DNA from 4 places in the Tardiphaga sp. 285_C5_N1_2 genome. Region 1 is predicted to be linked to each of the others. Evidence: riboswitches for the same ligand, from Rfam matches in the RefSeq annotation. Region 1 holds a riboswitch; each other region holds the start of a gene.

Region 1 (7,511 bases):
CCGAGATCGAGTAGCGGCTGGGCATCGAGCGCATCGAGCACCATGTCGTGGCCGCGTTCGGCCGAGCGGTGCGCGAAGACGCAGTAGTCGCGTGCAGCCGGGGACAGGCGAACGGCGAGCAGTGCCGCGGCGCTGGAGATGAAGCCGTCGATGATCACCGGCCGTCGTTGCGAAGCTGCGCCGAGGATCGCTCCGGCCATGCCTGCGATTTCCAGTCCGCCGAATTCGGCAAGCACATCCAGCGGCGCAGTTGCGTCGCTGCGTGCTGCCGCCTTCGTGATCGCCGCGCGCTTGCGCGCCATGCCGGCATCATCCTGCCCGGCGCCAACGCCGATACAATCATCCAGGGGGGCCGGCGCGAGTCGATGAACCACCAGTGCCGATGAGGCCGTGTTGCCAATTCCCATCTCGCCGAGCGCGATGATGTCTGCGCCGGCCTTGATCTCACCGACGGCGATTCTGAAGCCGCGCGTCAGCGCATCGGCCGCGTGCTCTGCCGTCATCGCTGGCTCGCGCGCGGCATTCGCCGTACCCATGCGAACCTTTGCATCGACCAGCTTCGGGTGCACCGGCAGCTCGGCGGCGACGCCGATGTCGATCACGCGCACACCGATGTCATTGGCCGCGGCGAAAGCATTGGCCGTGGCGCGGCCGGCCAGATAGGTCGTCACCATCGCGACCGTGACCGCCGACGGATATTGCGACACGCCTTCGGCTACGAGTCCGTGATCCCCCGCGAAGATCAGCAGCACGGCATTGTCGCCGCGGGGCTCGCCCGGATGCCGGATCATGCCGAGCTGCAGCGCCAGGTCCTCGATTCTCCCCAGCGATCCCGGCGGTTTGGCCTTGCCGTCGATGACGGCGCGGATGCCTGCCGCGATCTGCGGGTCAACAGGCGCAATGGCGGGCGGCTGCCACAAGGACTGGGAATAAGCGGGCATAGGGTTCCTTTTCGCGGCCTAACTGACGCAAGACGACCTGCAAGGTCAACAGGTCCGGGCGACAGTCCGTCGGCGCGGTTGACCCCGGCGCACCCGGCAGATAGCGTCTTTTGCGATGGTCCTTCCGCGTGGAAGGTGAATAGGGAAGCCGGTTTGAGGCCGGCGCTGCCCCCGCAACTGTAAGCGACGAGCCCGCGCCGGTGCCACTGGGAATTCTTCAGAATTCTTGGGAAGGCGGCAACAGGCTATGACTCGCAAGCCAGGAGACCTGCCATCACGAACTGTGCTTTGGAGGCGTCGTCGGGGCGGGGTGCACCGGACGGGAGCGAACCGACGGCCATGCTGTCGGCGCGATCCAACAAAGCTCGTAGGCCCGTGAGGGCATGAACTGAGCATGTGATGGATCACGACAGCGCCGATATCTCTGGCGAACAAATTTCGGTCGAACCGCCGCGCCCTGTGCCGGCTGGTCCCGTTGTCGTGAGCGTGTGCATCAGCTGCAAGGCTGCCGAAGCCGGCACGATCGTCGGGCCGGACATGTTCGATGCCGTGAAGGCCGCGCTCGGCAATGGGGATGCTACTGTGATAGTGCGTCCGGTGCAGTGTCTCAGCGTCTGCAGGCGGCCGGCGACGGTCGCGGTGACGAGTCCCGATGGCTACACGTTCCTGTTCGGCGATCTGCAGACCGACAGCGGCAGCGCGGCGCTGGTGTCTTTCGTGGAGTCCTATCAGAAGGCCGACTACGGTCTTGTACCGTGGCGGGAACGCGCCGAGGTGTTGCGCAAGGGTATGGTCGCGCGCGTGCCGCCATTGCGCTGGTCACCCGAAGACGGACGTGCTCCGAAATGACCGCGGCCTCCACCACGTTGGTGCTGGGCGGCGCGCGCTCCGGCAAGTCGTCCTTCGCCGAGAAACTGGTCGATGGTATCGGCCTGACGAAAATCTATCTGGCCACGGCAACGGCCGGCGATGACGAGATGCACGCCCGCATCGCGCAGCATCGCAGGCAGCGCGGAGAAAGCTGGATCACCTTGGAAGAGCCACTGGCGCTAGTCGATGCGCTGACGCGCGAGGCGACGGTCGGGCGCGTCGTGCTGGTGGATTGCCTGACACTGTGGCTGTCGAACCTGATGTTCGCCGAGCGCGATCCAGAGATTGAAGCGAAGCGCCTCGTGCGTTTTCTCGATGTCTCGCGCTATCCGATCGTGTTCGTGTCCAACGAAGTCGGCCTCGGCCTCGTGCCGGAGACGCCACTCGGACGCGCTTTTCGCGATGCGCAGGGCCGGCTCAACCAGATCATCGCGGCCGCCGTGCCGAATGTTGCTTTCATTGCCGCCGGGCTTCCGCTCTGGCTTAAGCGTTCCCAGGAGAATTGAATGTCCCGCGTTCCCGTCACCGTCCTCACCGGATTTCTCGGCGCCGGCAAGACCACGCTGCTACGCTCGCTGCTGACCCAGGCCGATGGCCGCCGCATCGCCGTGATCGTCAACGAATTCGGAGACGCCGGCTTTGACGGAGGTCTTGTCGAGGAATGCGCGGCGAAAGCCTGCGCGCCCGGCGATATCGTCGAACTCACCAATGGCTGCATCTGCTGCACGGTCGCAGACGATTTCGTGCCGACCATGGACAAGCTGCTGTCCCGTGAACGCCCGCTCGACGCCATCGTCATCGAGACGTCCGGCCTGGCGTTGCCGCAGCCGCTGCTGAAGGCTTTCGCATGGCCCGCGGTAAAGACCCGCGCCACTGTCGATGGCGTTGTTACCATCGTCGATGCGCTGGCGCTTTCTGAAGGCCGCGTCACGCTGGATGAAGACGCCGTTGCCGAGCAACGCGCCAAGGACGAGGGTATCGAGCACGACGATCCGATCGAGGAAGTGTTCGAAGATCAGTTGGCTTGCGCCGACCTCGTGGTGCTGTCGAAGAGCGATCTGGTCGCTCCGGAGAAGCTCGCCGAGATCGAAGCCAAGCTCAAGGCCGTGCTGCGTCCGGGTGTGAGCATCGTGCGCTCCAAGGGCGATCTCGCGCCATCAGTGCTGATCGGCCTCAATGCCGCAGCCGAGGATGATATGGCCGCCCGCGTCGGTCATCACGGCGAGGAAGAAGAACACGACCATGACGATTTCGACAGCATCGTCGTCAAACCAACCGCTGCTGCGAGCATCGACGCGATGCGCGCACGCATTAGCGATGCGCTCGGCCTCGACGGCGTGCTGCGCGTGAAAGGCCATGCCCGCATTACGGACAAGCCCGCGCCGATCGTGGTGCAGGCCGTCGGCGCCCGCGTCGATCTCGCCTTCGCCCGGCCGGATGTGGCGCAGGCCGAGCACCTCGTAGTCATCGGCCTCAAGGGATTCGACGGCGACGCCGTGCGAAAGGCACTCGCCGGGTAACGCAGGTTCACCCGCATGCATCTGAAGCTCGACACCTCCGGCAGTATTGATGACGGCGACGTCGCCCGCGATCTCGGGCAGGACACCGCCGATATCGTCGTGTTGTCAGCGGCGGATAGCGATCTGGCGGCGTTCAATGCGGCGCATGCGACACTGCCGGGCGATTTCCCCAGCGTGCGGTTTACCAACATGCTGGCGCTCGGCCATCCCGCGTCGGTCGATCTCTATGTCGAGCGCACGCTGGCCAGGGCGAAGATCGTGGTGCTGCGCATGCTCGGCGGCATCAGCTATTGGCCCCATGGCGTCGAGAGCCTGCGCAGCGACGCGCTGAGCCGCGGCGCCAAATTCGCCTGCCTGCCCGGCGAGATGGACTGGAATGCCGAGCTGGCTGCACGTGGCACTGTCAGCAGCGATGACACCCACGCACTCTGGCGCTATTGCAGCGAGGGCGGCGTCGACAACGCGCAGCTGGCACTGCGCTATGCCGCGCATCTGATCGGTCACGGAGAGGAGCCGCCTGTTGCGCGGCCGATGCCTTCGGCCGGCTTCTGGCCGGGTGAACCCGCGGGGGATAACCGGCCGAATGCGATTGTGATCTTCTACCGCGCGCTGGTGGCCGGCGGCGATACTGCGGCAATCGATGCATTGCGTCGGTCGCTCGACGCGCGCGGCCTCAACGTGGCCTGTCTCTACGTCACGAGCCTGAAGGATGAGCGCTCCGCGGCTTTCCTGCGCGCCGTGCTTGCGGCCTATCCGCCCGATATCATCATTAACGCGACGGCCTTCGCTACCGCGACCGCGCATGACGATGCCGGCGTGTTGTCGGCGTCAGGCTGTCCGATTCTGCAGGTCGCACAAGCCGGCATTTCACGCGCCAGCTGGGAAGCCTCCACTCGCGGCCTGACGCCGCGCGATCTGGCGATGCATGTGGTGTTGCCGGAAGTCGATGGCCGCATCTTCGCCAATGCCATCGCCTTCAAGGAACGTGGCGCCAGCGACGGCGGCTTTGCGCCGACGACACTGCAGCCGGTGCAGGATCGCGTCGAAGCGACCGCTGATCTGGCGCGTGCCTGGGTCCGCTTGCGTCGTTCGTTAGCGAGCGAGCGGCGCGTCGCGCTGATCCTGGCCAATTATCCCAATCGCGATGGGCGCCTTGCCAATGGCGTCGGCCTCGATACGCCGCAGAGTCTGATCGATGTGATCGCCGCGATGCGCGAAGCCGGCTACGGCACTGGTGACGCGCCTGACACGACGGCCGCCATGATGCAGCTGTTGCAACAGGGGCCAACGAATGCGCTTGCCGATCGCGCGGAGCGAAGCGGTGGCGTGACGTGGCCGCTGGCTGACTATCACGCGGCCTTTGCGACGCTGCCGACCAATGTGCGGCTGGCTATTGAGTCACGCTGGGGCAAAGCTGAGAACGATCCGCATGTCGTCGATGGCGCATTCCGTCTCGGCCTGCATCGTTTCGGCAATATCACCGTCGGTGTGCAGCCGGCGCGCGGTTACAATATCGATCCCAAGAGCACCTATCACGATCCCGATCTGGTACCGCCGCATCACTATCTCGCATTTTATCTCTGGCTGCGCCGCGGCTTTGACACCCATGCAGTGGTGCATCTCGGCAAACACGGCAATCTCGAATGGCTGCCGGGGAAAAGCGCGGGTCTGTCCGCCGATTGTCTGCCCGATGCCGTACTCGGTCCGCTGCCGCATCTCTATCCGTTCATCGTCAACGATCCCGGCGAGGGCATTCAGGCAAAGCGCCGCACCTCCGCCGTGATCATCGATCACCTGACACCACCGATGACGCGGGCCGAATTGCACGACGATCTGGCGCGGCTGGAGAATCTGGTCGACGAATATGCCATGGCGACCGATCTCGATCCCAAGCGCGCTGCCGTGATCGCCGAAGACATCCTGTCGCTCGCCCGCGCGCAGCAGATCGATGCCGACGTCAATGTCACCCGCGACACGCCGACGGGCGAGGCGCTGCGCGCGCTCGACGCCCATCTGTGCGATCTCAAGGAAATGCAGATCCGCGATGGATTGCACATCTTTGGCCGCGTGCCCGAGGACGCGCAGCGCAATGGTCTCCTGGTGTCCATCGCGCGCCTGCCGCGCTCGGATATCAAGCCGCAGGATGCGTCACTGCATCGCGCATTGGCTGCCGATCTCGGTCTTGGCACGTTCGACCCGCTCACCCGTGATATGGCCGATGACTATCTCGGCCCGCGCCCCGGCGTTCTTGCCGATGTCAGCGATGCAGTGTGGCGCACCACAGGTGACACCGTCGAACGAATCGAAGGGCTGGCGCTGCAACTTGTCTCCGGCCAGCTGCCCTGCGATCCCACCTGGACGCGCGCCACCGATGTACTTCACTGGATCAATGTGAAACTGCGACCCGCCATCGATGCTTGCGGTGGCGCGGAGACGGCCGCATTCCTCAAAGGCCTCCACGGTCAGTTCGTGCGGCCCGGTCCATCTGGCGCGCCGACGCGTGGACGCCCCGATGTGCTGCCGACTGGGCGCAATTTTTTCGCCGTCGACGTTCGCGCCGTGCCAACGCCATCCGCCTGGCGCATCGGGCAACTGGCGGCCGAACGGCTGGTCGAGAGCTATTGGCAGGAGGCAGGCGAATGGCCGCGCGCGATTGCGCTGTCGGCCTGGGGCACCGCCAATATGCGCACCGGCGGTGACGATGTCGCGCAGGCATTGGCGCTGATTGGCGCGCGCCCGCTGTGGGAGGAAACCTCCGGCCGTGTCACCGGCTTTGCCATTACGCCGCTGTCTGAGCTGAAGCGCCCACGCGTGGATGTGACCTTCCGTGTCTCCGGCCTGTTCCGCGATGCGTTCCCGACCCAGATGGACATCATCGGCTCCGCCGTGAGTGCCGTGGCCGAACTTGACGAACCCGACGACGCCAATCCTATTGCCGCCAATGTCCGCGCGCGTGCCCGCACGCTCGAAGCCGGTGGCATGACCTGCGAGATCGCACGGCGACAGGCGACGCGCCGTGTGTTCGGCTCCAAGCCTGGCGCTTATGGTGCGGGCCTGCAGGCGCTGATGGACGAGGGTGGCTGGAGTAATCGTGCCGACATTTCCGAGGTCTATCTCGATTGGGGCGGCTATGCCTATGGCGGTGGAACCGATGGCGAGGACGCGCGAGGCGAATTCGCCGAACGGCTGAGGGGCGTCGATCTCGTCGCGCAGGCGCAGGACAATCGCGAGCACGACATTCTGGATTCCGACGACTATTACCAGTTCATCGGCGGCCTCGCGGCGACGGTGCAGACGCTGCGTGGCTCGGCGCCGCGCATCGCCCATATCGATACGTCGCGCCCCGAAGCGCCGATTGCCCGGCCGCTGGCGCATGAGATCTCGCGGGTGGTGCGCGGCCGCGGCGCCAATCCGAAATGGATCGCCGGCGTCATGCGTCACGGCTACAAAGGCGCCTTCGAGATCGCGGCGACGGTTGATTATCTGTTCGGTTTCGCGGCCTCCACCAATGCGGTCGCCAATCACCATTTCGATCAGCTGTTCGCCTCCTATCTGGAAAATGACGAAGTTCGAGGCTTCATGGCATCCGCCAATCCCGCGGCGCTGCGCGAGACGGCTGCGCGCTTTGCGGAAGCGATGCGCAGGGGCCTGTGGACGCCACGTTCCAATCGCGCTGCCGATCTGATCGCCGAACTTCTGCCGCAGGCACACAAAGAGATCGCAAAGGAAATCCCATGACCGAACTCGCCCACGACGATGAAGAAAATGCCCGCCACAAGATCAAGGCGGCCAAGCACAAGGCCGCCAAGGACAAAATCATGGCGACCAAGGTCGGCGAGAAAGGTCTCTTGATCGTCCATACCGGCACCGGCAAGGGTAAGACTTCTGCGGCGCTCGGCATGGTGTTCCGCCATATCGGTCACGGCTATCCGGTCGGTATCGTCCAATTCACCAAGTCGCCGGAATGGGACACTGGCGAAGCGCGGCTGCTGAAGACCTTCCCGGATCTCGTCACGCTGCACATCATGGGCGAGGGCTTCACCTGGATCACGCAGGACCGCGAACGCGACATTGCTGCCGCGACCGCGGGCTGGGAGCGCGCCAAGGAAATGATCCGCGATGACCGCCATCGTCTGGTGCTGCTCGATGAACTCAACATCGTGCTGCGTTACGACTATCT
Region 2 (7,511 bases), 3.4 Mb from region 1:
CGGAGCGTGTGCAACAAACTAAGCTGGAAAGCCAACCAACAAAAAGAGCCATCCATGAAGTCTGTCACTTTCGGCGCCCTGATCGTCCTTGCCGCCTCGACCGCCTCCTCCTTCGCACTTGCACAGGACGTCGCCGCCGGGAAATCCTCCTTCAACAAGTGCCTCGCCTGCCACGCCGTTGGCGAAAACGCCAAGAACAAGGTCGGTCCGGAACTCAACGGGTTGAACGGCCGCAAATCCGGCGTCGCCGAGGGCTATTCCTATTCGGACGCCAACAAGAATTCCGGCATTACCTGGGATGAAGCGACGTTCAAGGAATACATCAAGGACCCGAAGGCCAAGATTCCGGGCACCAAGATGGCCTTTGCCGGCATCAAGAAGGAGTCCGAGGTCAACGACCTGTGGGCCTTCCTCGCGCAGTTCGACAAGGACGGCAAAATCAAGCCGTAAGCGCTGAAGCCTTTTGGTTTGGCGCGTTTTCTTGATGCGAACCGGTGCCCACTGCGCTTGAAAACGCGCTAGGCGCCGGCCGCCATCTTGGTCGGAAGCACGGCCTGCACCACAAGCCCGCGGGCGCGGGCATCCATCACGCCGACGGCGCGCAGGGCCAGCAGCGTGACGGTCTGCACCGCGTCGCGCAGCTTGGCTTGATCTTCGAGATTGTCAGGCGCCATCGGCCCGACCAGCGCTTCATGCAACGCGCCGAGCAGTGCGGCGGCTGCGAGCGCCGTGTCCTGCGCTGGCAAATGACCGGCGCGAATAGCGGCCGCAATGCGGGATTCGATTTCGCCGGCGATCTCGCGGCGGCTGGCCAGTCGCGACTCCGTCACATCGACTTCGACCGGCTCGGCCAGGATGCCCCACGACAATTTGCGGTGAGAAACGACATGCACGGCGACCGTGGTCACCGCAGCGGCGAGCGCCGATGACGGACCCGGCGCGGCATCCGCAGCCCGGCGGATCGCGGCGAGTTCGTCGCGCGAGACGTCAGCGATGAGTTCGGAAATCAGGTCGGCCTTGGACGGGAAATACCGATAAACCGTGCCCGCCGCGACATTGGCGCGAACCGCAACCGGCGCAATCTGAACCGCCGCCATACCACCTTCGGCACAGGTTTCGCGTGCTGCCGCCAGAATGGCGCTGCGCCGCGCCGCAAGCCGCTTCACGACTTGATGGGTCCGTCGGTAAACCATGAGCGTCTCATCCCCGGCACCCCTTGGCCAACCTGACGGCTGTCACAAATAAGGTGCGTAACTTCAAGGTTTTGAGCGAACTTCGAGGTGCTCGCGATAAGAACTGAACACTAGTTCAGACTCGTTGACAAGGTGTTTTGCGCATAGCGGGATTCAACTTTTCGGGTAGACCTAGCCGCCAAAACCGAGCGCGCGGGCGGCCGCGGCTACCGCCATGCCGGTGATGACGGCAATGAAGTCGTTGCGGCGGATGATGGTCACCGCCATCGCGGCGAGGATCGCGAAAACCACGACCGGCCCGCCATTGACGGCCACGGGCAGCGCGGCGGCGACGATGATCGAGCCCGGCAATGCATCGAGCATCCGCCGCACCCGCGGCGTGACGTTGACGTAGCCCATCAGCCAGTAGCCTCCGAGGCGCGAGGCCACCGTGACCGCGGTCATGACCGCGAAGGCGATCATCACGTCGCTGCGCAAAAATTCCGTCATGCGGACACACCCGCCGGATGCTGCGGTTCGGGTTCGTCCATGAGCCCGGCACTGATCGCTCCCGATAGCGCGCCGGCGATGATGAACCACCAGCCCGGCACCAACCAATGCACCGCGAGAGCAATGACGCCCGACACGACCCAAGGAATGGCACGGCGGGGGCCCTTCCAGGCGGGCACCAGCATCGCGGCATAGAAGGCCGGCATCACCAGATCGACGCCATACTTTCTCGGGTCAGTGAGTTGTTCGGCCAGCAGGAAACCGGGGATGGCCGAAAACAGCCAGGTAAAATACAGCACGATACCGCCGCCGAGATAGAACGACGCATCGGCCCCACCATGATCGCGATAGCGCATTGCTGCGAGCCAGCCGCCATCAGTGACCAAGAGCATCGACGGATAGGCCTGCCACGCGGGCAACGTGCCGAACCACGGGCGCAATGTCGCGCTCATCAGGAAGAAGCGGATGTTCACGGTGAGCGTCAGCAGCGCCAGCGTCGCGATCGCGCCCGGCGTCAAAACATAAGGCCATGACTGCACCGCAACAAACTGTGACAAGCCGCCATAGACCGTCGCCATCATCACTTCGACTTCGGCAAGCGTGAGGTTCTTCTGCGCACACAGCGCACCGAATGCCATGCCGAAAGCGAGCGTGCCGGGCAGCATCGGGCCGATGGCAATGATGCCGGGCACGATAGCGGCCTTCGACCAATAGGCTGGCGCTTTCGGGATGTGGCTGGAATGCATCGACTGATCCGCGTGACGCCCGCAGGCCAATCATGCCTGCGGGCATCACGCGATCAGGTCAAGCGATGCGGATTCATATGCGCCATGCAGCGGCGGATATGAGACCAAAGACTACTCCCAGTTCAGCGCGCCACCATTCTGGTATTCGATCACCCGGGTCTCAAAGAAGTTCTTCTCCTTCTTCAGGTCCATGGCTTCCGACATCCACGGGAACGGATTTTCCGTCTCAACGAACACCGGCGCGAGACCGATCTGGGCGCAGCGGCGGTTGGCGATGAAGTGCATATAGGTCTCGCACAGTGCCGCGTTCAGCCCGAGAAAACCGCGCGGCATGGTGTCTCGCCCATAGGCCGCCTCGAGCTCGGCCGCGGTGCGGATCATGTCGCGGATTTCCTCCTGGAACGCTTTGGTCCAGAGGTGCGGATTCTCGATCTTGATCTGGTTGATGACGTCGATGCCGAAATTCAGGTGGATCGATTCATCGCGCAGGATGTACTGATACTGTTCGGCGATCCCGACCATCTTGTTGCGGCGGCCGAGCGACAGGATCTGCGCAAAGCCCGTATAAAACCACATGCCTTCGAAGATCACATAGAACGCCACGAGATCGCGCATGAAGGCCTGATCGGTCTCCGGCGTGCCGGTCTTGAAGTCGGGATCGTCGAGATGCTGGGTGTGCTTGAGCGCCCAGGCGGCCTTCTCGGTGATCGACGGCACCTCGCGATACATGTTGAACAGCTCGCCCTCATCGAGGCCGAGACTCTCGACGATGTACTGGAAGGTGTGCGTATGCACCGCCTCCTCGAACGACTGCCGCAGCAGATATTGCCGGCATTCCGGATTGGTGAGGTGACGATAGATCGCCAGCACGATATTGTTGGCGACGAGACTCTCTGACGCGGCGAAGAAACCGAGATTGCGCTTGATGGCGCGGCGTTCGTCTTCGGTGAGGCCGTCACGCGACTTCCACAGTGCGATATCGGCCTGCATCGAGACTTCGGTGGGCATCCAGTGATTGTTGCAGCCGGCGAGATACTTCTCCCACGCCCATTTGTATTTCAGCGGCAACAGCTGATTGACGTCCGCGCGGCAGTTGATCATGCGCTTCTCGTCCACCGAGACGCGGCCGCCGGAGCGATCGATGGTGCCGAGGCCGGTGGCGTCGGTGGGAGATTGCGGGATCGGGATGAAGGCGGGGGTTTTGGGAGCGGATGAGGTATCGGACCAGTCGAGCATGGGTGTTCCTTGCGTATTTGTTCGGCCCTCATGGTGAGGAGCCCGCTTCTTCAGCGGGCGTCTCGAACCATGAGCGTGGGGCCATCCTTCGAGACGCGGCCAAGAAGCCGCTCCTCAGGATGAGGTCAGTGTGTTTGGCGCACCCTTACTGGCACGCCTCGCATTCGGGGTTGTCGATCGAGCATGCCATCGCGACATTCAGCTCCGGCGCCGTGACGGAAGACTGAACGAGGATCGGCGCACCTGCTGTCTTCGCTGCTGCGCCTGTTGCCGACACCGCGTTGAGCTTCCCGTCGGTACCCTTCAGCGTCGACTTCTCCACATGCGTGGCGCTGCGCGAGCGCAGGTAGTAGGTGGTCTTCAATCCCAGCGTCCAGGCCAGACGGTAAAGCTGATCGAGCTTCTTGCCGGATGGATTGGCGATGTAGAGATTGAGCGACTGCGCCTGATCGATCCATTTCTGCCGGCGCGAGGCCGCCTCGATCAGCCACGCGCTGTCGATTTCGAACGAGGTCGCATACAGCGCCTTGAGATCGTCGGGTACGCGGTCGATCGATCCGACGCTGCCGTCGAAATATTTCAGGTCGGAGACCATCACCTCGTCCCACAGGCCCCTCTTTTTCAGATCGTGCACGAGGAAGGCGTTCACCACCGTGAAATCGCCTGACATGTTCGATTTGACATAGAGGTTCTGATAGGCCGGCTCGATCGACTGCGCGACGCCGCAGATATTGGAGATCGTCGCTGTCGGCGCAATCGCCATCACGTTGGAATTGCGCATGCCGGTGGACTTCACGCGGTCACGCAGGCCGTTCCAGTCGAGCGTGGTCGAGCGATCCATCTGCACGCCGCCGCGTGCCTCCGCGAGTATCTCGATGGAGTCGATCGGCAGGATGCCGCGGCTCCACAGCGATCCCTCAAAGGACGGATAGCGGCCGCGCTCGGCGGCGAGATCCACCGATGCCGAGATGGAATGGAAGGCAATCGCTTCCATGCTGGTGTCGGCAAACGCCACGGCCGCATCCGACGCCATCGCGATACCCTGCGCCTGCAGTGCATCCTGAAAGCCCATCAGACCCAGACCCACCGGACGATGCTTGAGGTTCGAGCGGCGCGCTTCCGGGATGGTGTAGAAATTGATGTCGATGACATTGTCGAGCATCCGCATCGCCGTGGTCACGGTGCGCTTGAGCTGCGCGTGGTCGAGACCATCCTTGCCTATATGATTGAGCAGGTTGACCGAGCCGAGATTGCAGACCGCCACTTCGTCGTCCGAGGTGTTCAGCGTGATCTCGGTACAAAGGTTCGATGAGTGAATCACGCCGGCATGCTGCTGCGGCGAGCGCAGATTGCACGGGTCCTTGAAGGTGATCCAGGGATGGCCGGTCTCGAACACCATGGTCAGCATGCGGCGCCACAGGTCAGTTGCGCGCACTTTCTTGAACACGCGGATCTCTCCACGCGCGGCCTTTTCTTCGTAAGCCGCGTAACGCTCCGCGAATGGCTTGCCATAGAGATCATGCAGTTCCGGCGTCTCGTCGGGCGAGAACAGCGTCCATTCGCCATCGGCCTCGACGCGCTGCATGAACAGGTCTGGCACCCAATTGGCGGTGTTCATATCGTGGGTGCGGCGGCGGTCGTCGCCGGTGTTCTTGCGGAGATCGAGAAACTCCTCGATGTCGATGTGCCAGGTCTCGAGATAGGCGCAGACTGCGCCCTTGCGCTTGCCGCCCTGATTGACGGCGATGGCCGTATCGTTGGCGACCTTCAGGAACGGCACCACGCCCTGGCTCTCGCCATTGGTGCCCTTGATGTGGGCGCCGAGGCCGCGCACACGCGTCCAGTCATTGCCGAGACCGCCGGAATATTTCGCCAGCAGCGCATTGTCCTTCACCGACTTGAAGATGCCGTCGAGATCGTCCGCGACCGTGGTGAGGAAGCAAGATGACAGTTGCGGGCGCTGGGTGCCGGAATTGAACAGCGTCGGCGTCGAGGCCATGAAGTCGAACGACGACAACAGATTGTAGAATTCGATGGCGCGGGCTTCGCGGTCGATCTCGCGCAGCGCGAGGCCCATGGCAACGCGCATGAAGAAGGCCTGCGGCAGTTCGATGCGATTGCCCTGCACATGCAGGAAGTAGCGGTCATAGAGCGTCTGCAATCCCAGGAACTGGAACTGAAGGTCCCCTTCCGGCTTCAGCGCTGCCGAGATTCGCTTGAGATCGAAGCGCGCGAGTTCGGGATCGAGCAGCTCGGCCGCAATGCCGGTCTTGATATAGGCGCCGAAATATTCGGCGTAGCGCGTGGTCATGTCAGCCTGCGACGCGTGGGTCGGGCTGCCATGAACGAAGGACAGGACTTCCGTGCGCAGTTTGTCGAGCAGCAGGCGGGCGCTGACAAAGGTGTAGTTCGGCTCCTGCTCCACCAACGTGCGCGCGGCCATGATGCCAGCCAGTGCCAGCTCATCCAGCGTGATGCCGTCATAGAGATTGCGGCGGGTTTCCTCGAGCACCGGGGCGGCATCGACGCCGTCAAGGCCGGCGCAGGCCTCGTTGACGATCAGCGCCAGACGCGCCGAATCGAGCGGGGCGCGGGTGCCGTTGGCGAGCATGACATGCAGCACCGGTGCGGTGGAAACCAGCGCCGGCTTCGCCGCCAGTTCCTCCGCGCGGGTGCGAGCGCGCTCCTCGCGGTACAGCACATAGGCGCGGGCCACCTTGTGGTGCTCGCTGCGCATCAGCGCCAGTTCGACCTGATCCTGGACGTCCTCGATATGGAAGGTGCGGCCTTCACCGACGCGGCGAGTCAGCGCCGCCACGACTTCGCCGGTCAGCTGTTCCACCGCCTCATGGACGCGGCGCGACGCCGCTGCCGTGTGGCCCTCGACGGCCAGAAAGGCCTTGGTCATCGCGACAGAAATCTTGCTGCCGTCGAAGGGCGACACCGTGCCGTTGCGCCGGATGATCTGCATCGAGGGTTCGCGCGCAGGCGCAGCGAGCGTTTCCGGCGAGAGTTGAATCAGCGGCGCATGAGCCGCATCGCGGCCGTTGGACAGAGCGGAAGAGGAAGTAGGCATCGGCAAGACCCCGTGTGATGCGTGTAGCAATGGGGGCTGGGGCCGAAAGGACGCTGCAAAATACACGGCGGAGATCCGCCGGCATTGCCTGCAAGCGACCGCTGGGACACCCCGCCCATGGACGTTCTGGTGTCGCGGCAGGTCTCCTGGCTCGCAGGTCAATGTCTGTTTTCAGCCTTCCCGATGCTTGCGCATCAGTGACTTCAATCGAAACAGACTCACTGCTTACAGTTGCGGGGGCAGCGCCGGCATATGACGCAAAACAGCGTCTTTACCGGCTTCCCTCTTAGCCACCAAGTCTTGCGACAGGGCGGACCGTGACGTCTACATTTGGTGTGACCCGCGGTGAAGTGTCAAGCGGGCATTGGCGCCGAACGCAACAAATTCGGTAGGGCTGTTGGTTCAGTGGACAACCGCTTGCGTGGCGGAAACCGCGGGGTCGTTGGCGGTTTCTGCACGATGCGATTCGTTGCCGCCGAGCACCGCGAAGCGCAGAACATCGTGATCAACCGATGGAGGATGCGATGCGCGACCTGATGACGACCACTGAAAGGATCAACTTCAGCGCTTTCGTAGAGCGAGCCGGTGCGCTCACGGCGTTCGAGACGAGGGATCAGATCGCCCGGCGCCGCCTCGACGAGATGCTGAACGAAGCGCTGATGGACAGCTTTCCTGCGAGCGATCCGATTTCTTCGCTGCAACTCGCCTGAGCAGAATCAGACCGCGCGAAAGCTGGCCCGATACTGGCTGGGCGTCAGGCCCAGCCGTCGC
Region 3 (7,511 bases), 4.4 Mb from region 1:
GAAGATCGAAATTGCAGGCATCCCGACCATCGACCGCATCGTCGCCACCTGCGAGGCGATGGAGGCGTTTGCGAAGGCCGATCCGTTGAAGCAACAGGGGGCGCCGGCGACGCCGCCCTCATCCTGAGGAGCCGCGCAGCGGCGTCTCGAAGGATGGCCACAAGCGTCGGCGCGACACCAACTCATGGTTCGAGACGGCGCTGCGCGCCTCCTCACCATGAGGGACGGAGTGAAGGCATCGCACCAAACAAAAATGCCCGGCTCTCGCCGGGCATTTTCATAACAGTCAGTCAAAAGCCGATCGCTTACGCGATCACTTCCTTGGTCTTTTCGGCGCGCTTGCGGTCGTTGGCATCGAGATGCTTCTTGCGCAGGCGGATTGACTTCGGGGTGATCTCGACCAGCTCGTCGCTCTCGATATAGGCCAGCGCCTTTTCGAGGGTCATGCGGATCGGCGGCGTCAAACGCACCGCTTCGTCCTTCGACGTGGTGCGGATGTTGGAGAGCTGCTTGCCCTTGAGAACGTTGAGTTCGAGATCGTTCTCGCGGGTGTGCTCGCCGATGATCATGCCCTTGTAGACCTTCCAGCCCGGCTCGATCATCATCGGGCCGCGATCTTCCAGCTTGAACATGGCATAGGCCACCGCTTCACCCTGGTCGTTGGAGATCAGCACGCCATTACGGCGGCCGGCGATCTCGCCCTTATAGGGCAGGTAGTCGTGGAACAGGCGGTTCATGATCGCGGTACCCTTGGTATCGGTCATGAGTTCGCCCTGATAGCCGATCAGGCCGCGGGTCGGCGCGTAGAACACCAGACGCAGGCGGTTGCCGCCCGACGGACGCATCTCGATCATCTCGGCCTTGCGTTCGCTCATCTTCTGAACGACCACGCCGGAGAATTCCTCATCGACGTCGATGACGACTTCCTCGACCGGCTCCAGCGTGTTGCCGTTTTCGTCCTTGGTAAGAACCACGCGCGGACGCGACACCGACAGTTCGAAGCCTTCGCGGCGCATGTTCTCGATCAGGATCGCGAGCTGCAATTCGCCGCGGCCCGACACTTCCATCGCGTCACGATCGGCGGATTCGACGACCTTGAGCGCGACATTGCCTTCGGCTTCGCGCAACAGGCGATCGCGGATCAGGCGGCTGGTGACCTTGTCGCCTTCGGTGCCGGCGAGCGGCGAGTTGTTGACGATGAAGGACATCGACACGGTCGGCGGATCGATCGGCTGCGCCTGGATCGGAATTTCAACCGACGGATCGCAGAAGGTATCGGCGACCGTGCCCTTCGGCAGGCCGGCGATGGCAACGATGTCGCCGGCTTCGGCGAGTTCCACCGGCTGGCGCTCGAGGCCGCGGAAGGCCAGGATCTTGGTGATACGGCCGGTTTCGACGACCTTACCGTCACGCGACAGCACTTTGACGGCCTGGTTCGGCTTCACCGAGCCCGCCGAGATACGGCCGGTGATGATACGGCCGAGATAGGGGTTGGCTTCGAGGATGGTGCCGAGCATGCGGAACGCACCTTCTTCGACCACCGGCGGCGCGACATGCTTGATGACGAGATCGAACAGCGGCTTCATGCCGACATCATGCGACGCGTCCGGGCTGTCGGCCATCCAGCCGTTGCGGCCCGATCCGTACAGAATCGGGAAATCGAGCTGGTCGTCGGTGGCGTCGAGCGCTGCGAACAGGTCGAACACTTCGTTGACGACTTCGGTGATGCGGGCGTCCTGACGGTCGACCTTGTTGATCGCGACGATCGGCTTGAGGCCGAGCTTCAGCGCCTTGCCGACCACGAACTTGGTCTGCGGCATCGGGCCTTCAGCGGCGTCGACGAGCACGATCACGCCATCGACCATCGACAGGATGCGTTCGACTTCGCCGCCGAAGTCAGCGTGGCCCGGGGTGTCGACGATGTTGATCTGGACTTCATCCCACAGCACCGAGGTGCACTTGGCGAGAATGGTGATGCCGCGCTCTTTTTCGATGTCGTTCGAATCCATCGCGCGTTCCTGGACGCGCTGATTGTCGCGATACGTGCCCGACTGCTGCAGCAGCTTGTCCACGAGAGTGGTTTTGCCGTGGTCAACGTGGGCGATGATAGCAATGTTGCGAAGGTTCATAGGTCTTCTTCTGGTTACGGTCTGGGTGCCCTTGAGCGGGTTCAACAAGACATGCTCGACAACAAAAGGCTTATGCCTTGCGCTCGAGCGCGTTCGATAACTGCCTCGTCTGAAAACGCGCTGGGGCAATCCCTCCAAAAGCAAACCCGGCCAGAAGGGGCCGGGTACTCGGACGCGTTGCGGCGCAATATAGGGGGAAATCGCCGAAAAACAATGCGAATCTGCCAAATGGTTAGCCCAATTTCGGGTCCAGAACCGTGGCCCAAAGGGCCATATCGGCCCGATCCCGCAAGGTAACGGTCATTTGGCCGCTTTGGCCGTCGATTTTGACGTGACCGAAGAACTGCATGCCGGCCGACGGGGGCAAATTCTGCTTATCGGGCCCCGGCGCCTTCACGAAACGGACCTCGGGACCGAAGGTATTGTCGAGCGCCGCCGGGCCGAAGGTTCCGGCGTGAAACGGGCCCGAAACGAACTCCCAGAACGGCTCGAAATCCTGAAACTGCGCCTTTTCCGGATTGTAGTAATGCGCCGCCGTGTAATGCACGTCGGCGGTCAGCCAGACCGTGTTGCGGATACCGGCCGATTTGATGAAGCGCAGGATATCGGCGATTTCCAGCTCGCGGCCCCGCACTGGTCCGTCGCCCTGCGCGATGGCCTCAGACCCGGTTTTGTCGGCGGCGTTGTCATAGACGACGAGGCCGATCGGCATATCCGAGGCGATGACCTTCCAGGTCGCCTTCGAGGCCATCAATGCGCGCTTCAGCCAGGCCATCTGCTCCGGACCGATGAAATACGCATCGGGACCATAGCTCTCCTGCAGGTTCGGGCCGTTGGGCCCGCGATAGCTGCGCTCGTCCAGCATGAAGACATCGAGATGCGGGCCGTAATTGAGCGTGCGATAGACGCGGCCGGGTTCGGCCGGATTGACCGAGATCGGATACATCTCGTGAAAGGCACGGGCGCCGCGCGCAGCCAGCAGCGTGATGTCGCGCTCCTTGTAAGACGACGGCAACTGCTTCGAGAGCGACCAGTTGTTGGTGACTTCATGATCGTCCCACTGGCCGAAGATCGGCACCTGCGCATTGAAGGCGCGAACATTGTCGTCGAGCAGATTGTATTTGTGCGCGGCGCGGAATTCATCGAGCGTTTCGGCGACCTTCGCCTTCTCCGGCACCGTGATGGTGTTCTTCCAGATCGTGCCGTCAGGCAGTTTCGTTTCAGGCAGGATCGGACCATCGGCGTAGATCGTATCGCCGGAATGGATCAGGAAATCCGGGTTGTGGTTGCGCATGGTGGCATAGGTGACCATGCCGCCATCCTCGGCATTGATTCCCCAGCCCTGTCCGGCGACATCGCCGCCCCAAACAAAGGACACATCGCGGCGATCCGCTGGCGCGGTGCGGAAGCGACCGATCACCGGCTCGCCGACGATCTCGGTATGCGAGAGATCGCGGAATTTGACGCGGTAGAAGATATCCTGCCCGGCCGGCAGATTATCGAGCAGCAGCTTCGCCGTGAAATCGCTCTCGGGCAGCGCCGTGATAGCCGGCAACATGCGCGCATTGCTGAAGGATTCGGTAGTGGCGACTTCCACCATCATCTGCGCCGGCCGATCCGCGCGCGACCAGATCATGCCGCTGCTCGTCCCGACATCGCCGGACTGCACGCCATGCGACACGACCGGGCGATCCGCCGCGCGGCTGAGGTAAGGCATAGCCAGGAAGCTTGCGCCTACTGCGGCTGAGTGCGCGAGAAAACGACGGCGGGAGATACGTAGCGCCATGGCGAACTCCTGATCCTGGCTCTGGCACCCGTGGTGCTAGGCAGAACACTTGACGCTGCGATGACAGGTGATGCGCAATATCAACACCCGCCAAAGCAAGTTGCGAATGGCTGGCAGCTTGATTGACACATTTGGAAATTTCACCTTAACGTGAACGCGACGGTTCCCTTCGGGGATCAAAAGGGAATGCGGTGAGGGGGATCCCCCGATTCCGCGGCTGCCCCCGCAACTGTAAGCGGCGAGCCTGCGCCAAGAGCCACTGGGTGTTCACCTGGGAAGGCGGCGACAGGCATTGACCCGCGAGCCAGGAGACCTGCCGCCAGTCGTGGTCACACGCGAGCACATTGGGCGGGGTGTCCTGGTGGAAGTCACACTGCCTGTTTGGGCGGGGCGACTTGGTTTGCGGTGACGTGCCACGTAACCGCGAGTCCTGTTCATGACCTCCGTTTCTCCCGTCGCATTGAAGCGACATACTCCCTTTCTTTATTCTGTTGCTCTCTCCTACTTGTTGTGTCCGAGCGAAAGCTGGTCGCAAACCACACAGTCGAGCCAGACGCTCGATCCTGTTGTCGTTCAGCCGTCAGCGACACCTCAACGCGCGCGCCGCACCACGAACGGCAATGCATCGCGCGCTGCACGCTCACGCCAGCAGCGCAATGTCGCCGCCAATACCGGCGCGCCGGTTGCCACGCCGACAGGCCCCGTCTTCGCAGCGCCGACGCTCAACCTCACCGGCACGACATCGACGGGGAGCCGCCTTGGCCTGACGCGCCTGCAGACGCCGGCCAGCGTAGAGGTGATATCGGCAGAAACCATGGCCGAACGCGGCCAGCAGAACGTGGTCGACGCCGTCACGCAGAACGCCACCGGCTTCACGGCCATCGGCGAACCCGGCAATGGCGGCATCGCTTTCAGCACCCGCGGCTTCGCCGGCAGTGGGTCCGTTACTTCGCTTTATGACGGCACGCGCCTCTATGTCGGCTCCGGAACGGTGAACTTCCCCTTCGACACCTGGACCGCCGAGAAGATCGAAGTCCTGCGCGGCCCGGCCTCCGTCATGTACGGCGAAGGCGCCATCGGCGGCGCTATCAACGTGATTTCAAAACTGCCGCTCTGGGTGCCGCGCAACCAGGCTGAAATCTCGCTCGACAGCAACATGACGCGCCGTATCGCCCTCGATAGCGGCGGCCCGGTCAGCAAGGACGTCGCCTATCGCATCGCCGTCACCGGCAACGCGTCCGATGGCTGGGTCGATCGCGACAACACCTCGAACATCGCGCTGCACGCTGCCGTGCAGATCAAGCAGACCGAGGACATCACCTGGACGCTCTCCACCGACTATGGCGACCGCCATCCGTCAAAATATTTCGGCACGCCGCTGATCAATGGCCAGCTCAATGAGGCGATCCGCTTCAAGAACTACAATGTCAGCGACAGCAACATTCGCTATCAGGACAGCTGGAGCCAGGTAAAGACCGAGTGGCAGATCAGTGACGGCATCACCCTGCGCAACACGCTCTATTATATGTATGCGAAGCGCCACTGGAAGGAGGTCGAGATCTACGGCTTCAACTCCGGCACCGGCCTGATCGATCGCGGCGATTATCTCGAGATCTTCCACCAGCAGCAGCAGATAGGCGACCGCATGGACGCCACCTTCGAGGGCCATCTGTTCGGAATGGTCAATACGTTCGTGGCAGGCTTCGACGTCAACCGCATCGACTTCAAGCATACCAACAATTCACCGTTTAGCGGGTCCTCGTCGGTCAATCCGTATAATTTCGATCCCGGCCTGTTCAGCAGCCCGGACCCGACCACTCCCGGCTTCAAGAGCGTCGCCAATCAATACGCGTTCTTCGCCGAGAACCGATTGGCTATCACTGAACAGTTGTCGCTGATCGCAGGCGTCCGCCAGGATCAGCCGACGGTCGAACGAACCGACTATCGCACCCCCGCCAACAGCTACACCCGGGACTATTCGGCGACCTCGTGGCGCGTCGGCGCGGTCTATACGCCCATCCAGAATCTCGCTTTCTATGGCCAGTATTCGACGGCTGTGGATACGGTCGGCGGACTGATCTCGGCGAGCAACGCCAATGCGAAGTTCGACCTCGCGACCGGCAAGCAGGCCGAGATCGGCGTCAAGCAATCGTTCTGGGGCGGCCGCGGCGAGTGGACGCTCGCTGCCTATGAGATCGTGAAGAACAATCTGCTGGCGCGCGACCCGAACGTTAGCGGACAGGTGTTGCAGGTCGGCCAGCAGTCGTCGCGCGGAATCGAGGCCTCGATCGGCTTCGTGCTCGACCATGGTTGGCGCATCGATGCCAACACCGCGTTCCTGCGCGCGAAGTATGATAACTTCTTGCAAAATATCGGCACCACCGCAGATCCGATCTACGTCAACTATGCCGGCAACGTGCCAGTAAGCGTGCCGCAGAACGTCTCCAACATCTGGGCGACGTGGGCCTTCGCGCCGAAGTGGTCGGCCAATGCCGGCGTGCAGATTGTCGGCAAAACATTCGCCGACAGTGCCAACACGCTGGAGATGCCGAGCTACACACTGGTCAATGCGGGCCTGCAGTGGAAGCCGGACGTCAACACCACAGTGTCACTGCGCATCTACAACCTGTTCGACAAGATCTATGCGACGTCGAGCTATAGCGACAATCAGTGGATGCTCGGTATGCCGCGCACGGCTCAGCTCGCCGTCAATGTGAAGTTCTGAGCTTGTCGCGCAAGCTGACACGCACACTCCGGCGGTGGCTGTATATCGGCCACCGCTGGGTCGGCATCGTCACCTGTCTCTTCTTCGCGATGTGGTTCATCTCGGGCGTGGTGATGATGTATGTCGCGTTTCCCGGCCTCTCCGATAAAGAGCGGCTGGCGGCATTGCCCGATATCGTCTGGGAGAAAGTGGCGCTCTCTCCCGACGAGGCGATGAAGGCTGCCGGTGCCACGCGCTATCCGCGCGAACTGCGATTGAACATGGTTGCCGACGAGCCGGTGTATCGGTTGACTGGCTGGGACGGCAAACGACAAACCATCTCCGCCGTCGATGGCCGTACCATCACCGAGATCAACGAACTGCAGGCACTTGCAGTCGCACGGCATCATCCCGCCAGCAAGTTGCCTCAGCTCGAAGAGACCGTCGATCGCGATCAATGGAGTGTCACCGCACGTTACGATCCACTGCGACCGTTGTATCTGATCACACTCGGCGACGATGCCGGCACCAAGCTTTACGTCTCCTCGCGCTCCGGCGAGATCGCACTCGATACCAACCGCACGGAGCGCGTCTGGAACTGGTCCGGCTCGATCCCGCACTGGATCTATCCGACCGTGTTGCGCAAGGACGGCCCGCTGTGGCGGCTCGTGGTGCTTTGGGTCTCCGGCATCTGTTTGATCGTCGGCGTTACCGGAATCTGGATCGGCATTTTGCGTGTGCGCCTTAAGCGGCGTTATGCGAGCGGCAGCATCTCGCCCTATCGTGGCTGGATGGCGTGGCATCACGTCACCGGACTGATCGCCGGCCTCTTCGTGCTGACCTGGATGTTCTCGGGCTGGCTGTCGCTCGATCCCGGCCGTGTTTTTGCCGA
Region 4 (7,511 bases), 1.7 Mb from region 1:
ATCACGGTACCCGGTGCGCGTACGGCCAACGCAGCTCCTGTAGCCGCGCCGCTCGCTGCGCCCGTCGCAGCCGTGACGGCCGCTCCGGCTGGCGCGGTCACGTCCGCTGCCGTGGCCCGTGTTGCGTCTGCCGAACCCGCACAGAAGGCCCGCCTGGCAAGTGCCACGACGACGCCTGAAGAAACCACGCCGGAATCGCCGACTAAAGCCGCTGACGCAACCGGCGCTTTGCCGACGTTCCGTTGGCCGGTGCGCGGCCGCGTGGTCACAGGCTACGGCGCCAAGACCAATGGCAAGTCCAACGACGGCATCAACGTCGCCGTGCCGGAAGGCACGCCGATCAAGGCTGCCGAAGATGGCGTCGTTGCCTATTCCGGCAACGAGCTGAAGGGTTACGGCAATCTGGTCCTCGTTCGTCACTCCAACGGCTACGTCACCGCATATGCCCATGCGAGTGAGCTGATGGTGAAGCGTGGCGAGACCATCAAGCGCGGTCAGGTGATCGGCAAGTCCGGCCAGTCCGGTGAGGTTACTTCGCCGCAGCTTCACTTCGAGATCCGCAAGGGCTCGTCGCCGGTCGATCCGCTGCAGTTCCTCAACGGGGCGTAAGCGCAGTCCACGAAGTGTAGTTCGCATTTAAGCAAGCCCGGCCTCGTGCCGGGCTTGATGCGTTTGATCTCGGGGCTACGGCCCACTCCAGCTCCGGAGTCTTCAACGCGCTGCTGCGAGTGGGCAGCTTGCGCGCGCAAGCTCGGTTGACTGCCGCGCGATGTTGCCCATATGTGGACATGTCGTGGTTCTTCGGGAAGGTTTGCCCGAAGCTAAGAGGGAAGCCGGTGAGGCGTTAAGCCAAGGCCGGAGCTGCCCCCGCAACTGTAAGCGGTGAGCCGCTGTCCATTAAAGTCACTGAGACCCGCAAAGGTTTTGGGAAGGCCGGACGGCAGCATTGACCCGCAAGCCAGGAGACCTGCCTCGACAACATAAACGTCCTCGGGCGGGGTGTCCCGGTGGTGCGGTTGCGATTCCGCGACTGCCGTCGTGGAATCCAGACGTGTCACTTTGGCCTTTTGCCCCCAATCATTGGGGTTAAGCCATGTCTACTGTGTCAAAGTCTACTTCTTCCAAGTCTTCTGCCAAATCTACGTCCTCGCTTCCTGTTGCTACATTGGGAACGCCACGGATCGGTCCGCGGCGTGAGCTCAAGATGGCGCTGGAAAGCTATTGGTCCGGTGCAATCGACGAGAATGCGCTGATCGATGTCGGCGTCGGGCTGCGTGCCGCAAACTGGGCACGTCAGAAGTCGCTTGGGATCACGGTCATGCCGTCGAACGACTTCTCGTTCTACGATCAGGTACTCGATACCAGCGTCATGGTAGGCGCCATTCCGAAGGTCTATGGCTGGAAGGGCGGAGACGTTTCCTTCGCGACCTATTTTGCCATGGCACGTGGATCACAAGGCACCGCGCATGACGAGGCCTGTACGCATGGGTCTCATGATGCGTCCCACGGCGTGCCAGCGCAGGAGATGACCAAGTGGTTTGATACCAACTACCATTTCATGGTCCCGGAGGTGACGCCGGATCAGACGTTTAGTCTCGCATCGCGCAAGCCGATCAAGGAGTACGAAGAGGCGAGATCGCTGGGCTATCAGACACGACCTGTGCTGGTTGGGCCTGTGACCTATCTGAAACTGGCCAAGAGTGCGGATGCGTCATTCGATCCGGTGACGCTGCTCGACAGATTGCTGCCTGTTTACGTCGAGGTGCTCGGGGAATTGGCCGACAGAGGCGCCGAATGGGTACAACTGGACGAGCCGTGTCTGGTGCTCGATCTCGACGCACCGGCCCAGCAGGCGCTGCAGCGGACTTACGCCGCCTTTGCAGAAGCGGTCCCGCAACTCAGGATCATGCTGAACACTTATTTTGGCGAACTTGGCGACAACCTCGATCTGGCCCTGTCGCTTCCCGTCGCCGGGCTTCATCTCGATCTGGTCCGCGCGCAGGACCAGTTCGATGAAGTCGCTGCGAAGGCGCCCAAAGACATGGTCCTCTCGCTCGGCGTGATCGATGGACGTAATATATGGCGGTCCGATCTGTCCAGTCTGCTCGATGGGTTGGAACCCATGGTCGATCTCCTGGGGCGGGATCGCGTTGAGCTGGCGCCGTCCTGCTCACTGCTGCATGTGCCGATTGATCTCGGCCTTGAGACCGAGCTCGATCCGGACGTCAGAAGCTGGCTGGCCTTTTCAGTCCAGAAAATGGAGGAACTGGCGGCGCTCGGATCCGCCTTGGCTGGTAGTCGCGCGGATGTCGCCGCAAAGCTCGCTGCGTCGGATGCGGCGGCGGCTGCGCGACTGGCGTCGTCGAAGATCCACGATCTTGCGGTCGCCAAACGCGTAGCCTCTGTTGACGCGACCATGCGTCGTCGGGGCAGTGACTTTGCCACGCGCGCTGCCGAACAGCACCGACGCTTCAAACTGCCGGCATTTCCGACAACGACCATCGGCTCGTTTCCGCAGACCGCGGAAGTGAGAAACGCTCGCGGGGCCCATGTCAGGGGCACGCTCAGCGATGCTGCCTACAAGACGTTCCTGCAGAACCAGACGGCGAGGGCGGTGCGCTGGCAGGAGAATATCGGTCTCGACGTGCTGGTGCATGGCGAGTTCGAGCGCAACGACATGGTGCAGTATTTTGGCGAACAGCTCGCCGGCTTCGCCTTCACCAAATACGGCTGGGTGCAGTCCTACGGTTCCCGCTGCGTGCGGCCACCTGTGCTGTTCGGCGACGTGTCCCGGCCGCATCCCATGACAGTCGAATGGTGGCAGTACTCGCAGTCGCTCACCGAGCGGCCGATGAAGGCGATGCTGACAGGGCCCGTCACGATTCTGAACTGGTCATTCGTGCGTGACGACATTCCCCGCGAAGTTGCGTGTCGCCAGATCGCGCTCGCGATACGCGATGAGGTGCTCGATCTGGAAAAGGCTGGGGCCGGTATGATCCAGATCGACGAAGCGGCACTCCGCGAAGGGCTTCCGCTGCGCAAATCGGAATGGAAATCCTATCTCGATTGGGCCGTGGAGAGCTTCCGTATCTGTTCGTCGGGTGTGCGTGACGACACGCAGATCCATACGCATATGTGCTACTCGGAGTTCAACGACATCATCGACGCTATCGGTGCCATGGACGCCGACGTGATCTCCATCGAAACGTCACGGTCGAAGATGGAACTGCTCGATGCGTTCAGGACCTACAAGTATCCAAACGAGATAGGTCCCGGGGTCTATGACATCCACTCGCCGCGGGTGCCTGAAACGCGCGATATGGTCGATCTGCTCAAGCTTGCGCGGCAGCGGCTGGCGGACTCCCAGCTCTGGATCAATCCCGATTGTGGACTGAAAACCCGCAAATGGGAGGAGGTGCGGCCTGCGCTCGTGAATATGGTCGCGGCGGCACGTGAGTTGCGAAGTCTCGCCTAGGGCGAGTCGAATGCCGCCCCGTTGTCATGACGGGGCGGCATTTGCCTTTACTTTGTGGGCAGCTTCACGCCCAGGCGTCCTGCGAGTTCTTGTACGAACTGCCAAGCCACGCGACCTGATCGCGAGCCGCGGGTGGTCGACCATTCCAGCGCGTCGCGTTCCAGTTCGGCGGCGTCGGTCTTGAGGCCATAGTGGCTGCAATAGCCGCGCACCATGTCGAGATATTCGTCCTGGCTGCATTTGTGGAAGCCGAGCCAGAGGCCGAAACGATCCGACAGCGACACCTTCTCTTCGACCGCTTCGCCGGGATTGATCGCGGTCGAGCGTTCGTTCTCGATCATCTCGCGCGCCAGAAGATGGCGGCGGTTCGAGGTCGCATAGAGGATCACGTTGTCCGGCCGGCCTTCGATGCCGCCTTCCAATACGGCTTTCAGCGATTTGTAGGACGCATCGTTGCCGTCGAAAGAAAGATCATCGCAGAACACGATGAAATAGAAATCCGAGGCGCGGATCTGTTCCATCAGCGCCGGCAGGCTCTCGATGTCCTCGCGATGAATCTCGACCAGCTTGAGACGACCAGCGACGGACTTGCTGGCATTGACCGAGGCATGCGCGGCCTTGACCAGCGATGACTTGCCCATGCCGCGCGCGCCCCAGAGCAGCGCGTTGTTGGCCGGCAGGCCGTTGGCGAAGCGTCGGGTGTTCTCGATCAGGGTGTCGACCTGCTGGTTGATGCCCTGCAGCAGGCCGATATCGACCCTCGAGACCTTCGGCACCGGCGCAAGGCGGCCGTCGGGATGCCAGATAAAGGCTTCGGCGCAGCCCAGAGAATCAGCGTTGGACAACTTCGGCGCCGCGGCAGCCATGCCGGCGGCAATGGTCTCAAGGGCGAGCGCGATCCGCTCATCGATCTGGGGGGCGGCGGCTGGTCGCGGACGTTTTGCCGCGGTCGTGCGGACGGTCTTGGACGTGCGGGTCGCAGGGGCCTTTTTGGCAGGGCGGCGGCTTGTTTTATTGGGCTTTTTTGACATTTTTGACTTTCCTCGGCGCGCACCCATATCGAGCCCGGAACACATCCGCAAGCGGTACAAATCGCAGACAAATCAGAGGGTTTACCGGCGTTGCAATTGGGACGCCGGCCGCTATAGTCCGCGCGAATTTACCCAAACCGGCCGAACGCCGACGCGTCGCCGGTTTATTCCCCAGCGTTTACGAGGACTTCCCGATGTTCATTACCCCTGCGTTTGCCCAGGCTGCAGCCGGCGGCGACACCAACAGCATGCTGATGTCGCTGCTGCCTTTCGCTCTGATCTTCGTGATCATGTACTTCCTGATCCTGCGTCCGCAGCAGAAGAAGGTGAAGGACCACGCCGAGATGGTGAAGAACATCCGCCGCGGCGACACCATCGTCACCTCGGGCGGTCTCGTCGGCAAGGTCACCAAGGTGGTCGATGACGAGCAGGTCGAGTTCGAACTCGCTGAAGGCGTTCGCGTACGTCAGCTCCGCACGATGATCTCAGGCGTGCGCACCAAGGGTGAGCCCGCCAAGGAGAAGGCGGACAAGGCTGATGCCAAGGACGACGCGGCCGCGAGCTGATGCGTTTGCGCGTCGCCATTTCAAGAATCTGACGGATCATCTCGATGTTGTATTTCACGCGGTGGAAGGCGCTGGCGGTCATTCTGACGGCGCTCGTGGTCTGCCTGTGCGCGGTTCCGAATTTCTTCCCCGAAGCTACCGTGAAAACCTGGCCGAAATGGGCGCAGCGCCATCTGGTGCTGGGCCTCGACTTGCAGGGCGGCTCGCACATCCTGCTCGAAGTCGATGCCAATTCGGTCAAGAAGGACAAGCTCGATCAGGTGCGCGACGACGTCCGCCGCACACTGCGTGACGCCAAGATCGTCTATACCGGCCTTGGCGTTCGCGGCGACAATGTCGAAGTCCGTATCACCAAGGACACCGAGTATCAGACCGCGCTCACCAAGCTGCGTGAACTGTCGCAGCCGCTCGGCGGCCTGATGGGGCAGAGCGGCCAGCGCAGCCTCGAAGTGTCGGATGCCGGCAACGGCCTGATCCGCCTTTCGGTGCCGCCGGCAGCGATCAATGACCGCATCCGCCAGTCGGTCGAACAGTCGATTCAGATCGTCGAGCGCCGCGTCAACGAACTTGGCACCGTCGAACCGCTGATCCAGCGTCAGGGTCTCGACCGCATCCTGGTGCAGGTGCCGGGTCTGCAGGATCCGACCCGTCTCAAGGAACTGCTTGGCAAGACGGCGAAGCTCGACTTCCGCATGGTCGACACCTCGCTCCCGGCCGAGCAGGCACAAGGCAGGGTGCCGCCGGACTCCGAACTCTTGATGAGCTCGCAATCTCCGAAGACGCCGTATCTCGTGAAGAAGGAAGTGCTGGTCTCGGGCGCTGACCTGACCGATGCGCAGCCGGGCTTCGATCAGCGCACCAACGAGCCGATCGTCTCCTTCCGTTTCAACACGTCCGGCGCGCGCAAGTTTGCCGATGCCACGGTGAAGAACGTCAATCTGCCCTTCGCCATTGTGCTCGATAACGAAGTGGTCTCCGCCCCGGTCATTCGCGAGCCGATCACCGGCGGCTCCGGCCAGATCTCTGGCAGCTTCACGGTGCAGGGCGCCAATGATCTCGCGATCCTGCTGCGTGCTGGCGCGCTGCCTGCGCCGCTCAGCATCATCGAGGAGCGTACCGTTGGCCCCGGCCTCGGCGCCGACTCGATCGCCAAGGGCGAGCTTGCGGCCTATGTCGGGTCGATCCTCGTCATCGTCTTCATGCTGCTGACCTACCGCCTGTTCGGCCTGTTCGCCAATATCGCGGTGACCATCAACGTTCTGATGATTTTCGGTATCCTGTCGCTGCTCAACGCCACGCTGACGCTGCCCGGCATCGCTGGCATCGTGCTAACGGTCGGCATCGCCGTGGACTCGAACGTGCTCATCTATGAGCGCATCCGCGAGGAATTGCGCGCCGGCCGCACCGCCATTTCGGCGATCGATGCTGGCTTCAAGCGCGCGCTGGCGACCATTCTGGATTCCAACATCACGACCTTCATCGCCGCTGCGGTGCTGTTTTACATCGGCACCGGACCGGTCCGCGGCTTCGCCGTGACCTTTGGCATTGGCATCATCACAACGGTTTTCACGGCCTTCACCGTGACCCGTCTGATCGTCGCCGGCTGGGTCAGGTGGAAGCGGCCGACCAGCGTGCCGATTTGAGTTTACGGAGCAGACTTTGACAACGACACAAATGGTTCTGGCAGGCCTGGGCGCGCTGATCGTCATTCTGTCGATCGTGGCGATCTTCGATCTGTTGCCGTCGCTCCGCATCGTCCCCGACGATACGAAGTTCGATTTCACGCGCTTCCGCCGCATCTCGTTCCCGATTTCGGCGCTGCTGTCGATCCTCGCCATCGTGCTGTTCTTCACGCACGGGCTGAATTTCGGCATCGACTTCAAGGGTGGCACGCTGCTCGAAGTCCAGGCCAAATCCGGTACGGCCGATATCAGCGCGATGCGCTCGACGCTCGCCGCCCTGCAACTCGGCGACGTGCAGCTGCAGCAGTTCGGCGGCGCGGCCGACGTGCTGATCCGTCTGGCCGAACAGCCGGGTGGCGATGCCGCGCAGCAGGCCGCCGTTCAGAAGGTTCGTGCAGCCCTCGGTGACAGCGTCGAATATCGCCGCGTCGAAGTGGTGGGTCCGCGCGTCTCCGGCGAATTGCTGGCTTACGGCATGCTCGGCCTGATCGTCGCGATCATGGGCATCCTGATCTATCTCTGGTTCCGCTTCGAATGGCAGTTCGCCTTGGGCGCCATGATCGCCAACGTCCACGATATCGTGCTGACGATCGGCTTCATGTCGATCACGCAGGTCGACTTCGATCTCACCAGTATTGCGGCGCTGCTGACCATTCTCGGTTATTCGCTGAATGACACCGTGGTCATCTACGATCGTATTCGCGAGATTCTGCGTCGCTACAAGAAGATGCCGATGCCGGAGCTGCTGAACGAGTCG

The links. A riboswitch is a leader RNA that binds a small molecule or an ion and turns the genes downstream of it on or off. The one in region 1 is predicted to bind cobalamin.
Region 2: another riboswitch for cobalamin. It lies ahead of AB7951_RS22525 (ribonucleoside-diphosphate reductase subunit alpha); the one in region 1 lies ahead of AB7951_RS06265 (DUF1636 family protein).
Region 3: another riboswitch for cobalamin. It lies ahead of AB7951_RS26885 (TonB-dependent receptor); the one in region 1 lies ahead of AB7951_RS06265 (DUF1636 family protein).
Region 4: another riboswitch for cobalamin. It lies ahead of metE (5-methyltetrahydropteroyltriglutamate--homocysteine S-methyltransferase); the one in region 1 lies ahead of AB7951_RS06265 (DUF1636 family protein).

Annotation. Positions count from the first base shown of each region.
Region 1 covers NZ_CP197241.1:1,329,106-1,336,616, forward strand. The annotation lists gene cobT (nicotinate-nucleotide--dimethylbenzimidazole phosphoribosyltransferase) at 1-941, opposite strand, end outside; cobalamin riboswitch at 1,041-1,231, shown strand; gene AB7951_RS06265 (DUF1636 family protein) at 1,341-1,790, shown strand; gene cobU (bifunctional adenosylcobinamide kinase/adenosylcobinamide-phosphate guanylyltransferase) at 1,787-2,317, shown strand; gene cobW (cobalamin biosynthesis protein CobW) at 2,318-3,331, shown strand; gene cobN (cobaltochelatase subunit CobN) at 3,347-7,069, shown strand; gene cobO (cob(I)yrinic acid a,c-diamide adenosyltransferase) at 7,066-7,511, shown strand, end outside.
Region 2 covers NZ_CP197241.1:4,754,923-4,762,433, forward strand. The annotation lists gene cycA (cytochrome c-550 CycA) at 55-450, shown strand; gene AB7951_RS22505 (TetR/AcrR family transcriptional regulator) at 519-1,193, opposite strand; gene AB7951_RS22510 (AzlD family protein) at 1,365-1,682, opposite strand; gene AB7951_RS22515 (AzlC family ABC transporter permease) at 1,679-2,428, opposite strand; gene AB7951_RS22520 (ribonucleotide-diphosphate reductase subunit beta) at 2,540-3,664, opposite strand; gene AB7951_RS22525 (ribonucleoside-diphosphate reductase subunit alpha) at 3,810-6,740, opposite strand; cobalamin riboswitch at 6,860-7,075, opposite strand; gene AB7951_RS22530 (hypothetical protein) at 7,265-7,450, shown strand; gene AB7951_RS22535 (GlxA family transcriptional regulator) at 7,457-7,511, opposite strand, start outside.
Region 3 covers NZ_CP197241.1:5,683,812-5,691,322, forward strand. The annotation lists gene maiA (maleylacetoacetate isomerase) at 1-127, shown strand, start outside; gene typA (translational GTPase TypA) at 306-2,129, opposite strand; gene AB7951_RS26880 (alkaline phosphatase D family protein) at 2,362-3,915, opposite strand; cobalamin riboswitch at 4,061-4,250, shown strand; gene AB7951_RS26885 (TonB-dependent receptor) at 4,352-6,640, shown strand; gene AB7951_RS26890 (PepSY-associated TM helix domain-containing protein) at 6,643-7,511, shown strand, end outside.
Region 4 covers NZ_CP197241.1:3,048,103-3,055,613, reverse strand. The annotation lists gene AB7951_RS14590 (peptidoglycan DD-metalloendopeptidase family protein) at 1-609, shown strand, start outside; cobalamin riboswitch at 778-989, shown strand; gene metE (5-methyltetrahydropteroyltriglutamate--homocysteine S-methyltransferase) at 1,094-3,475, shown strand; gene AB7951_RS14580 (ATP-binding protein) at 3,523-4,506, opposite strand; gene yajC (preprotein translocase subunit YajC) at 4,701-5,072, shown strand; gene secD (protein translocase subunit SecD) at 5,117-6,715, shown strand; gene secF (protein translocase subunit SecF) at 6,747-7,511, shown strand, end outside.